2 regions of the Agrobacterium sp. genome follow, and region 2 is predicted to be linked to the other one. Evidence: riboswitches for the same ligand, from Rfam matches in the RefSeq annotation. Region 2 holds a riboswitch; the other holds the start of a gene.
The links. A riboswitch is a leader RNA that binds a small molecule or an ion and turns the genes downstream of it on or off. The one in region 2 is predicted to bind S-adenosylmethionine.
Positions count from the first base shown of each region.

Region 1 (5,365 bases), on a different contig from region 2:
TTCCGCCCGTAAGGGCGGCACTTTCGATGACGAGGAAGGGCCGCAGGCGTTTGCCGCCGTTCAGCACGCCATGGCGCATGGCGTCGAGCAGGTTTTGTGGGCGCGTGATCTCGTCTGCGCGTGCTTCGCCGGAAAGCAGGCGGCCAAGCAGGGCTTCGGTTTTAGCCGCGTTTTCGCGCAGCTTCGTTTCGAAATTTGTCATCGCAGCGTCCATGCCGCGCTCTTTGGCATGCCGCGCGAATGCAGGCAAACCTTTTCGTGATTCCAGAGGCGCAACTATTTGACCGGACTCGCCTTGAAGGCGGCAATGGACTATGAAAGGCTTCAATTGGTGCGGGGCTTTGACGAATATTGAGCAGTACGCCTGAAAGCGACGCAGATTACGCCGTGCTGGCGGAAGACCGGAGCAGTCCGAAGGTGGATTTTCGCACGTTGGCAAAGCGCATCATCATGACCTTGCTGGCTTTGCTGATCCTGCCCTATCTGCTGATCCCGGTCTATGCACTGCCGTTTTTCCGGCCGGTCTCGACGCTGATGCTCGCCGATCTGGTGACCTTTCAGGGTTATGACAGACGCTGGGTGCCGCTCGAGGATATTTCCCCGCGCCTTGTTCAATCGGTGATGATGTCCGAGGACGGGCAATTCTGTTTCCATGGCGGCGTGGACTGGAACCAGATGCAGTCCGTGGTCAGCAATGCGCTCGACGGGGCCTCCACCCGTGGCGCGAGCACCATTCCGATGCAGACGGCCAAGAACCTGTTCCTCTGGAACGGCCGCTCTTTCCTGCGCAAGGGGCTGGAATTGCCGCTGGCGATCGCCGCCGATTTCGTCTGGTCCAAAAAACGGATGATGGAGATTTATCTCAACGTTGCCGAATGGGGACCTGGCATCTACGGCATTGAGGCCGCAGCACAGCACCATTTCAAGGTGCCGGCCGCAAAGCTCAGTTCCCGCCAGGCGGCGCTGCTGGCTGTTTCACTACCTAATCCCATCGACCGCGTCGCCAGCAAGCCGGGACGCGGATTGCAACGGCTTGCCGGCCTTATCGAGCGTCGCGCCCGCGCCTCCGGCGGCTATGTCGGCTGCGTGCTGGACTGACCCTAGCGCGCTGGTTCAGCCTTTCTTGAAAATATAGTCGGTTTCCTGACGCAGCGTTTCGCCCGGCCGCAGGATTGCATGCGGAAAATCCGGGTGATTGACGGCGTCTGGCCAAATCTGCGTTTCCAGGCAGAAACCCGCAAAGGGGCCGTAGTGACGGCCATCGAGGCCGGGAACCGGGACGTCCAGTTTAAAGGCCGAATAAAGCTGTACACCGGGTTCGGTGGTGTGAACCTCAAGAGCGATATCGGAGGCCGGCGAATAGGCGCGGGCGACCTTGCGCTTGGCGCGACGTTCGGGCGAAAGGCAGAAATTATGGTCGTAGAGGACCTGCTCGCCATTCTCCTTGCGCCGCATCGGTGTTGTCTGGCGAAGGTCGAACACGGTTCCTTCGACGGAGCGGATTTCGCCCGTCGGTATCTGCTTGTCGTTGGTGGGCAGGTAGAAGTCAGCAGCGATGCTGATCTCATGCCCAAGTGCGGTATCTGCCCCATCGAGATTGAAATAGGAATGCTGGCAGACATTGGCGATGGTCGGCTTGTCGGTCACCGTTTCATAGACCACCGAAAGCACACCGCCGTCGAGGATCGTATAGGTGGCCGTGACCGTGCAATTGCCCGGATAACCGGCGCGGCCATCGGGATCGATTATCTGCAGAATCGCATGGCTTTCGCCATGTTCCATCAGCATCCAGTTGCGTTTGCCCATGCCGTCGCTGCCGCCATGCAGATGGGTTACGCCCTTTTCGTTCAGTTCCAGCTGGTATTCGTGCCCGTCGATCGAGAACCGGCCGTCACCGATACGGTTGGCGTTGCGGCCGGGGGTGGCGCCGAAATAGGAGGAATATTTGTAATCCTCGAACTTGTCGAAGCCGAGCACGAGCGGCGGCTGGTGGCCCTCAAGACGCAGATCCTGAATGACGGCACCCCAGGTGATGACCTTGGCCGTCAGCCCGCCTTTCGAGATGGTGACGCGTTCGACTTTTTCGCCGGTCGCCGTGAAACCGAAATTCTCCCGTGCCGCCGCGTCGCCCATAACATCATTCTCCCGGTTGCCATGAATTGCCGGCGGACGTTGCGTCATTTTCCGGCAATTCGCAATCCCGCAATTCAAAGCATGTCTCCCAAAAGTGTCCTGCGGTTTTGGGACAAAGACATGCTTAAAACAAAGAAGAAAGCGCGTCGCATGCGTTTGACCAAACGCGACGCGCTTTAAGCGGCCAGTTGCCCGATGGCTTCTAGATCATAGGGCGTCGTCTGGTATATCTCGTTGATCCAGTTGCCGAAAAACAGATGGGCATGGCTGCGCCAGCGGTTGAGCGGGGCAAGTTCCGGGTCGTTGTGCGGAAAATAGTCATGCGGCAGCTTGATGGGCACGCCGGCATTCGCGTCCCGGAAATACTCATCCGAAAGCGACGTCGAATCATATTCGACATGGTTGAACATATAGAGCCGGTTGCCCTCCTTCTCATGCACCAGACAAACGCCCATTTCCTCTGACTCCATCAGGATTTCGAGTCTCGGATGTTTTTCGATATCGGCGCGGCGTACTTCAGTCCAGCGCGAGACAGGAACCTGGAAATCATCCGAAAAGCCGTTCAGGTAGATCGACGAGGGGCAAAGATTGCGGTGACGATAGACCCCGAAAGCCTTTTCCTTCAGTTCGTGCTTCGGCACGCCATGGAAATGATAGATGGCGGCCATCGCCCCCCAGCAGACATTCAGCGTCGAATGGACATTGGTCTGCGTCCATTCGAAAATCTTCTGCATTTCGTTCCAGTAGGTCACGTCTTCATAGGCCAGCGTCTCCACGGGGGCGCCGGTAATGATGAAACCATCAAACTTGCGGTGGCGCACTTCCTCCCACGTCTCGTAGAAGGACAGGAGATGCTCTTCCGGCGTGTTCTTGGCGCGATGGCCGCCGATCCGCACCAGCGACAGTTCCACCTGCAGCGGCGAAGCGCCGACGAGGCGTGCCATCTGGATTTCCGTCTTGATCTTGTTCGGCATGAGGTTGAGAAGCCCGATCTGGAGCGGGCGGATATCCTGCCGGATAGCAGCCGTTTCGGTCATGACCCGCACGCCCTCGTGAACGAGGGTCTCAAAAGCGGGAAGCGTATCGGGAATCTTGATCGGCATGTCGAACTCTCTTTTCCGGATCACGTAAAGAACGTTGCGAAAACAAAAAAACCGGCAGCGAAATCGCGACCGGTCCCAGGAAATTGCCTTTTTCCTCGACCCTTTAGCGACTTCTTTAAAGTGGCTGCAAGCCGGTCGGCAAATCACCACTGAGGCGTTTCATAATCCCGAAGCCGGCGAAAATCAATATAGGCTGATTTCATCGGGGTTTCGGCTTTCCATTTTTGGCCGAGGTGCGGTAAGGCAGGGCATGGATAAAGAGCGTTTCACCATTCTGCTTGGCGGCGATGTCACGGTGACCGATCGTCTGAAAGAGGCGGTCGCGGATAGCCGTGTGATTGCGGCCGATGGCGGCATGCGCCATGCCCGGCCGCTTGGCCTTGCGCCGGAGCTGTGGGTCGGGGATTTCGATTCCGCCAGCAAAGAGTTGCTGGACGCCTGGCCAGATGTGGCGCGGCAGCCGTACCCGGCCGCAAAGGCGGTGACGGATGGCGAGATCGCGGTATCGGAAGCTCTCTCCCGTGGAGCGCATTCGCTGGTGCTTGTCGGTGCGCTTGGAGGCGAGAGAAGCGACCATGCGCTGCAGCACCTTCTTTACGCGGTGGCGCTGGCCGAACGTGGTATCGACGTTACGCTGACGTCAGGTGAAGAAGAGGCCCGGCCGCTGCTTCCCGGTTTGCTGGATGTCGATCTGCCGCCCGCTTCGCTGTTTTCTGTTGCCGGATTTACCGCCCTTGCGGGGCTTGATATCGGCAATGTGCGTTATCCGCTGAAGGATTTCGCGCTTGCTTTCGGCTCCTCCCGCACTATTTCCAATGTCGCGAATGGCGGCCCCGTGCATTTCTCGCTGAAAAGCGGAAAAGCCATCGTGCTCGCCCGCCCTTATGATCTGACCGGAGCCTGACACCTTGGCACCCCCAATTTTGAAACTCGATGACATCAAGCTGACCTTCGGCGTGACCCCGCTGCTCGATGGCGCCAATCTCCAGGTAGAGCCGGGCGATCGCATCTGCCTTGTCGGGCGCAACGGTTCGGGCAAGTCGACGCTGATGAAGATCGCTGCGGGTCTCGTTGAAGCGCAGTCGGGTGAGGTTTTCCGGCATCCGTCCGCGACCATCCGTTATCTGGAACAGGCGCCGGATTTCAACGGTTACGACACCGTGCAGGCCTATGCCGAGGCTGGGCTCGGACCCGGCGACGATCCCTATCGCGTCACCTATCTTCTTGAACATCTCGGCCTCACGGGGCAGGAACATCCGGCAAGCCTTTCCGGCGGTGAGGCGCGACGTGCGGCCCTTGCCCGCGTGATGGCGCCGGAACCTGATATCCTGATGCTCGACGAACCCACCAACCATCTGGATCTGCCGACCATCGAATGGCTTGAGAGCGATTTGCAGCAGACGCGCAGCGCGCTGGTGCTGATTTCGCACGACCGCCGTTTTCTCGAAAAAGTCTCGACTTCGACCGTCTGGCTCGATCGTGGCCAGTCCCGCCGTCTTAATCGCGGCTTTGCCCATTTCGAGGAATGGCGCGACAAGGTGCTGGAAGAGGAAGAGCTGGAGCAGCACAAGCTCGGCAAGGCCATCGAACGCGAAGAACACTGGATGCGTTATGGCGTGACCGCGAGGCGCAAGCGTAACATGCGCCGCGTCGGTGAGCTTCAGGCCATGCGCGCGGAATATCGTGGCCACAAGGGGCCGCAGGGCACGGTGCAGGCGACCGTCACCGAAGGGCGCGAATCCGGCAAACTGGTCATCGAGGCCGAGGCCATCACCAAGGCTTACGGCGAGCGCGTGATCGTCGCGCCGTTTTCGCTGCGTGTCCATCGCGGGGATTGTATCGGTTTCGTCGGCCCCAATGGCGCCGGTAAAACCACGCTTCTGAAGATGCTCACCGGCCAGCTTGAGCCCGATAGCGGTATGGTGAAGCTCGGCACCAATCTGGAGATCGCGACGCTCGACCAGAAGCGTGAGGATCTCAATCCCAACGATACGCTCGCGCATTATCTGACCGATGGTCGCGGCGAAAACCTGCTGGTCAACGGCGAATTGAAGCATGTGACGGGCTATATGAAGGATTTCCTGTTCCAGCCGGAACAGGCCCGTACGCCGATCCGCAACCTTTCCGGC
Region 1 covers NZ_JCABZP010000016.1:192,176-197,540, forward strand. Annotated here, with positions in the region: gene AC5I5B_RS20205 (polyprenyl synthetase family protein) at 1-214, opposite strand, end outside; gene mtgA (monofunctional biosynthetic peptidoglycan transglycosylase) at 352-1,098, shown strand; gene AC5I5B_RS20215 (aldose epimerase family protein) at 1,114-2,133, opposite strand; gene metA (homoserine O-acetyltransferase MetA) at 2,310-3,236, opposite strand; SAM riboswitch at 3,320-3,396, opposite strand; gene AC5I5B_RS20225 (thiamine diphosphokinase) at 3,487-4,140, shown strand; gene AC5I5B_RS20230 (ABC-F family ATP-binding cassette domain-containing protein) at 4,145-5,365, shown strand, end outside.
Region 1: linked by a shared signal. The riboswitch ahead of metA (homoserine O-acetyltransferase MetA) and the one ahead of AC5I5B_RS13550 (O-succinylhomoserine sulfhydrylase) in region 2 are both predicted to bind S-adenosylmethionine.

Region 2 (5,365 bases):
CGGGTGCTTGAACTTGCCCGCATAGATTACCATCTGTGGGACTTCGAAGAGGCTCGTCGGTTCTGCTGGCGGGCCATCATCACGATTTGCACGTTTTTCCCCGGAAGCGGTTTCTCTTCCCGGGTCTCTGTGCGACAAGCGGAAAAAGCACATTTTAAAAGCCGGACTTTTGGACGGTAGCGGCGCCACGGCTGCGCCAAGGAGTATGACATGGCAGATGTAACGGTTGAACTGGACGATCTCGATTTTGCTGGCGACGACAAGGTTGTGCCCTTTCAGGTCGAAGGTCTGGATGTGCGCGGCCGCGCCGTACAGGTTGGGCCGCTGCTGAATGCCATTCTCGAGCGGCACGATTATCCTGCCGCGGTCGCCCGCCTGCTGGCGGAAGCGACTGTTCTGACGGCGCTGATCGGCACGTCGCTCAAGTTTTCCGGCAAGCTGACCCTCCAGACCAAGGGCGACGGCCCGGTTGACCTGCTGGTCGCGGATTTTACCGCGCCTGAAAGCATGCGCGCTTACGCCCGTTTCGACGAGGAGCGGCTGGCGGCGGCGATCGCGGAAGGCGCAACCTCGCCGGAGCAATTGCTCGGCACCGGCATTCTGGCCTTCACGATCGATCAGGGCGTGGGCATGCAGCCTTATCAGGGCATCGTGCCGCTCGATGGCTCATCGCTGGAAGACATTGCCGGGGTTTATTTCCGTCAGTCGGAACAGCTGCCCACCCGCGTGCGGCTGGGCGTTGCCGAGTTCTTCGACCGTGATGGCGAAGGCAAGCCGCGTCATGGCTGGCGTGCGGGCGGCGTTATCGCGCAGTTCCTGCCGCAGGCGCCCGAGCGGCTGCGCATGCGCGACCTGCATGGCGGCGACGGCGATGAAAGCGGTCACGAGGTGCAGGAGGATGATGCCTGGATGGAAGCCGTCACGCTGTTGAACACGGTGGATACCGACGAGCTGACCGATCCGCAGGTGCCGGTGGAACGCCTGCTCTTCAGGCTTTTCCATGAGAGCGGCGTGCGCATCTATGATGCGCAGGCGGTTTTCGACCGTTGCAGCTGCTCGCGGGACAAGATCAAGGGTGTGCTGTCAGGCTTCACCGCCGAAGAGATCAAGGCGAGCGAGGAAGACGGCGCCATTGCCGTGACCTGCGAGTTCTGCTCCACCACCTATCGCTACGATGTCAGCGAATTTGAAAATGCCTGAATAGAGAGCCGTGCCCCACAAAGGGTGCGGCTTTTTCATTGCCGGGCGAGTGGTTAGTTCAGAACCCGCATCAGGCCCGGTGAATCCAGCGAAAAGGCGGGTATGGTGACGTTGAACACCTCGCCATTTTCCGTTTCCATTTCATAGTGGCCGAACATCAGGCCCGAAGGTGTGTCCAGCGGGCAACCGGAGGAATATTCGTAGCTGTCGCCGGGTTTAAGATGTGGCTTCTCACCCACGACGCCAGGCCCATAGACCTCATCGACCTGTCCGTTCTGATCGGTGATGTGCCAATAGCGATTGACGAGGGTAACCGGAATATCGGAGTTGTTCGCGATCACGACTTTGTAGCCCCAGACGTAACGATCGTCATCCGGGTCGGATTGTTCCTCGAGATAATACGGGTCGACCGTTACCTCGATATCCCTTGTCAGAGCACGATACATACGCGCCACACCTCGATATTATGCCTGCCGCCACATCCTACACTATAGGTTCTGGCTATCGTCAAGAAAATGAATGACTTGACGGGCAGGGGGCATCTCCTGTTGCGCTGCTTTCCACCGTTAGGGATAACGGGAAAGGTAAATATTGGTTGCCTGATAGGGTCTTTTCGGACCGCACCGGCGAACCATGGCCCGACACGCGGTCAGGCCATGGCGATTTGCTGATTGAATTTTCAGGCCGAAACGGCCGCCAGACCCTTCGCCAGATCTTCCAGCAGATCGTCGGTATCCTCGATGCCGCAGGAAAGGCGCAGGGTGCCGCCGGAAATACCGAGTTCAGCACGCGCCTCGTCGGAGAGGTTCTTGTGCGTCGTCGTGCCGGGATGGGTGATAAGGCTCTTGGCGTCGCCGAGATTGTTGGAAATCTTCACGATTTCCAACGCGTTCTGCAGCTTGAAGGCCGCTTCCTTGCCACCCTTCAGTTCGAAGGCCACCAGCGTCGAACCGCCGGACATCTGCCGTGCGATGATGTCGGCCTGCGGATGGTCGGCGCGGCCGGGATAGATGACCTTGGCGACCTTGCCGTTATCGGCGAGAAAATCGGCGATTTTGCCGGCATTGGCCGTCTGCTGTTTCACACGCAGCGGCAGGGTCTCGATGCCTTTCAGTAGCGTCCAGGCATTGAACGGCGACATGGCCGGGCCGGTATGGCGGAAATAATCCTGCAGCTCTTCTTCGATCCACTTCTTGTCGGAAAGGATCACGCCACCGAGGCAGCGGCCCTGACCGTCAATATGTTTGGTGGCCGAATAAACAACGATATGGGCGCCGAGTTCGAGCGGCTTCTGGAAAAGCGGCGTCGCAAAGACGTTGTCGACCACCACCTTGGCGCCGATCTGGTTGGCGAGCTTTGCCACGCCGGCAATATCCACCACTTCGAGCGTCGGATTGGTCGGGCTTTCGAGGAAGAACAGTTTGGTGTTGGGCTGGATCGCCTTTTCCCAATTGCCGAGATCGCGACCGTCGATCAGCGTGCATTCGATGCCGTATTTCGGCGCGAGCGTTTCGACCACCCAGCGGCAGGAGCCGAAAAGGGCGCGGGCAGCAACGATATGGTCGCCGGCGCGCAGCTGGCACATGATGGCGGCGGTGACGGCGGCCATGCCCGACGCAAGTGCGCGGGCGTCTTCAGCGCCTTCCAGCAGGCACATGCGCTTTTCGAACATGTCGTTGGTAGGGCTCGCATAACGGGCGTAGATGAACCCGTCCGTTTCACCCTTGAAGCGCGCTTCGGCTGCTTCGGAGTTTTCGTATACGAAACCCTGGGTCAGATAGATCGCTTCCGACGTTTCACCGTAAGGGGAGCGTAGCGTACCGCCGTGAACGAGCTGGGTTGCCGGGCGCCATTTATTGCTCATGTGATCACCTTCAAAACAAAAAAACCGGCCGCAAAAGCAGACCGGTTCCTAGCACCCGGTCTTTTTAGCCACTTGTTTAACGTGGCTGCAAGCCGACCGGCCAAATCACCACGGGATAAGCTTGCCATACTGCCGTTACCGGCTTGCGTCAATGCTTTCCTTTTGGTTTTGTCGCCGTAAAAAGGAATGATGACCATGACGAGAACCACGGGCATTTTGGCGGATGGCGCGATCAAGGCGCTGTTTGCAGGCGGCAAGCTGAAGAGCGAGGCCGATCTCGATGCTGATCAGGTGCAGCCCGCCAGCCTTGATCTCAGGCTCGGCTCGAAGGCCTATCGCGTGCGCGCCAGTTTCATGCCCGGCCCCGGAACCCACGTCCTCGACAAGCTCAATCGTCTCAGTCTGCACGAGATCGACCTCACCCAGGGCGCGGTGCTGGAAACCGGTTGCGTTTATATCGTTCCCTTGATGGAAAGCCTTGCGTTGCCGGCGGACATGTCTGCCTCGGCCAATCCGAAAAGCTCGACCGGCCGTCTCGATATCTTCACCCGCGTGATGACCGATAATGCGCAGGAATTCGACAAGATACCGGCCGGTTATGCCGGCCCGCTTTATCTGGAAATCAGCCCGCGCACATTCCCCATCGTGGTGCGCCGGGGCTCACGCCTGTCGCAGATCCGCTTCCGCATTGGCCATTCGCTGCTCAACGAAAGTGAACTGCTGAAGCTGCACGAGACGGAAATGCTGGTCGCAAGCGACACGCCCAACGTGACCGGCGGCGGCATCGCGCTTTCGATCGACCTCAAGGGTTTCGGTGAAAACGGGCTGATCGGTTATCGCGGCAAACATCACACGGCGGTGGTGGATGTCGACAAGAAGGCCCAGCACGACGTTCTCGATTTCTGGGAACCGCTCTACGCACGCGGCCGCGCCGAATTGATCCTCGACCCGGATGAATTCTATATTCTCGTCTCACGCGAAGCTGTCCACGTTCCGCCGCTTTACGCGGCTGAAATGACGCCCTTCGACCCGTTGGTGGGCGAGTTCCGTGTGCATTACGCCGGCTTCTTCGATCCGGGCTTCGGCCATGCCGAGGCCGGCGGCACGGGCAGCCGCGCCGTGCTCGAAGTGCGCAGCCACGAAGTGCCCTTCATTCTGGAACACGGGCAGATCGTTGGCCGGCTTGTTTACGAGCATATGCTGGAAAAACCGGAAGGCCTCTATGGCAGCGGCCTCGGCTCCAACTATCAGGCGCAGGGACTGAAGCTCTCCAAGCATTTTCGCGCGGAATAACGAACCCGGCGGGTGCTTGACACCCGCTGCGAACTATCCGATGTCTTATGCGCGCGCGGGTGTAGCTCAATGGTAGAGCAGCAGCTTCCCAAGCTGAATACGAGGGTTCGATTCCCTTCACCCGCTCCAGCGATGCCGCGATCCATGTGCCGGAATATTAAAGGTCATAAGAGAAAGCAGCATCCCGATGGCGCAGTCCCTCAGCGAGATCAGTAAATTTCTAAGCTATGTCCTTCGTCACAAACCGGATGCGATCAGTATCGAACTCGACGCGGAAGGGTGGGCCAATATCGACGAGTTGATAGCAAGAGCCGATATTCCCCTTACGCATGAGTTGCTGCTTGAGATTGTCGATACCAGCGACAAGAAGCGGTTCGCCATTTCTGCCGATGGGCAATTCATCCGGGCCAATCAGGGCCATTCGGTGGTGGTGGATCTCGGTCTCGAGCCTGTAAAGCCACCCGTTTTGCTCTATCACGGCACAGCCACCCGTTTTCTCGGCAGCATCAGGGAAAAGGGATTGCTCCCGCAGAACCGGCAATATGTCCATCTCTCCGCTGATAAAGAAACAGCGAGAAGAGTTGGAGAAAGGCACGGAAAACCTGTTATTCTGACGATCTCCGCCCTGGCGCTGCATCAGGGAGGCCATCGTTTCTTTCAGGCCAAAAATGGTGTCTGGCTCACGAATGAGATAGAGCCGGGCTCTCTTCCGGGGCTGCCGGAAGAGGTGGGCTGAAGCCACTATTTTCCGCGGAACAGCCTGAAATGGTGGGATACGGTCTTGGCCGGATCGTCGTGGAGCCGGCTTTTGGGAGTAGTACACAATTTAGCTTGACTACGATTAAATTGCACGTAATAGTTGATGCAGTCGTAACATAGGGAAAGTGTTATGAGTCGCAAACTTCTTTCGGAATTTCTGGGAACCTTTTGGCTCGTATTCGGAGGATGCGGCAGCGCGGTTTTTGCCGCCGCCTTTCCCGAACTCGGCATCGGCTTCCTTGGTGTCGC
Region 2 covers NZ_JCABZP010000014.1:373,750-379,114, forward strand. Annotated here, with positions in the region: gene AC5I5B_RS13540 (Hsp33 family molecular chaperone) at 211-1,200, shown strand; gene apaG (Co2+/Mg2+ efflux facilitator ApaG/CorD) at 1,254-1,646, opposite strand; gene AC5I5B_RS13550 (O-succinylhomoserine sulfhydrylase) at 1,880-3,064, opposite strand; SAM riboswitch at 3,108-3,186, opposite strand; gene AC5I5B_RS13555 (2'-deoxycytidine 5'-triphosphate deaminase) at 3,260-4,357, shown strand; tRNA gene AC5I5B_RS13560 (tRNA-Gly) at 4,413-4,486, shown strand; gene AC5I5B_RS13565 (RNA 2'-phosphotransferase) at 4,545-5,093, shown strand; gene aqpZ (aquaporin Z) at 5,247-5,365, shown strand, end outside.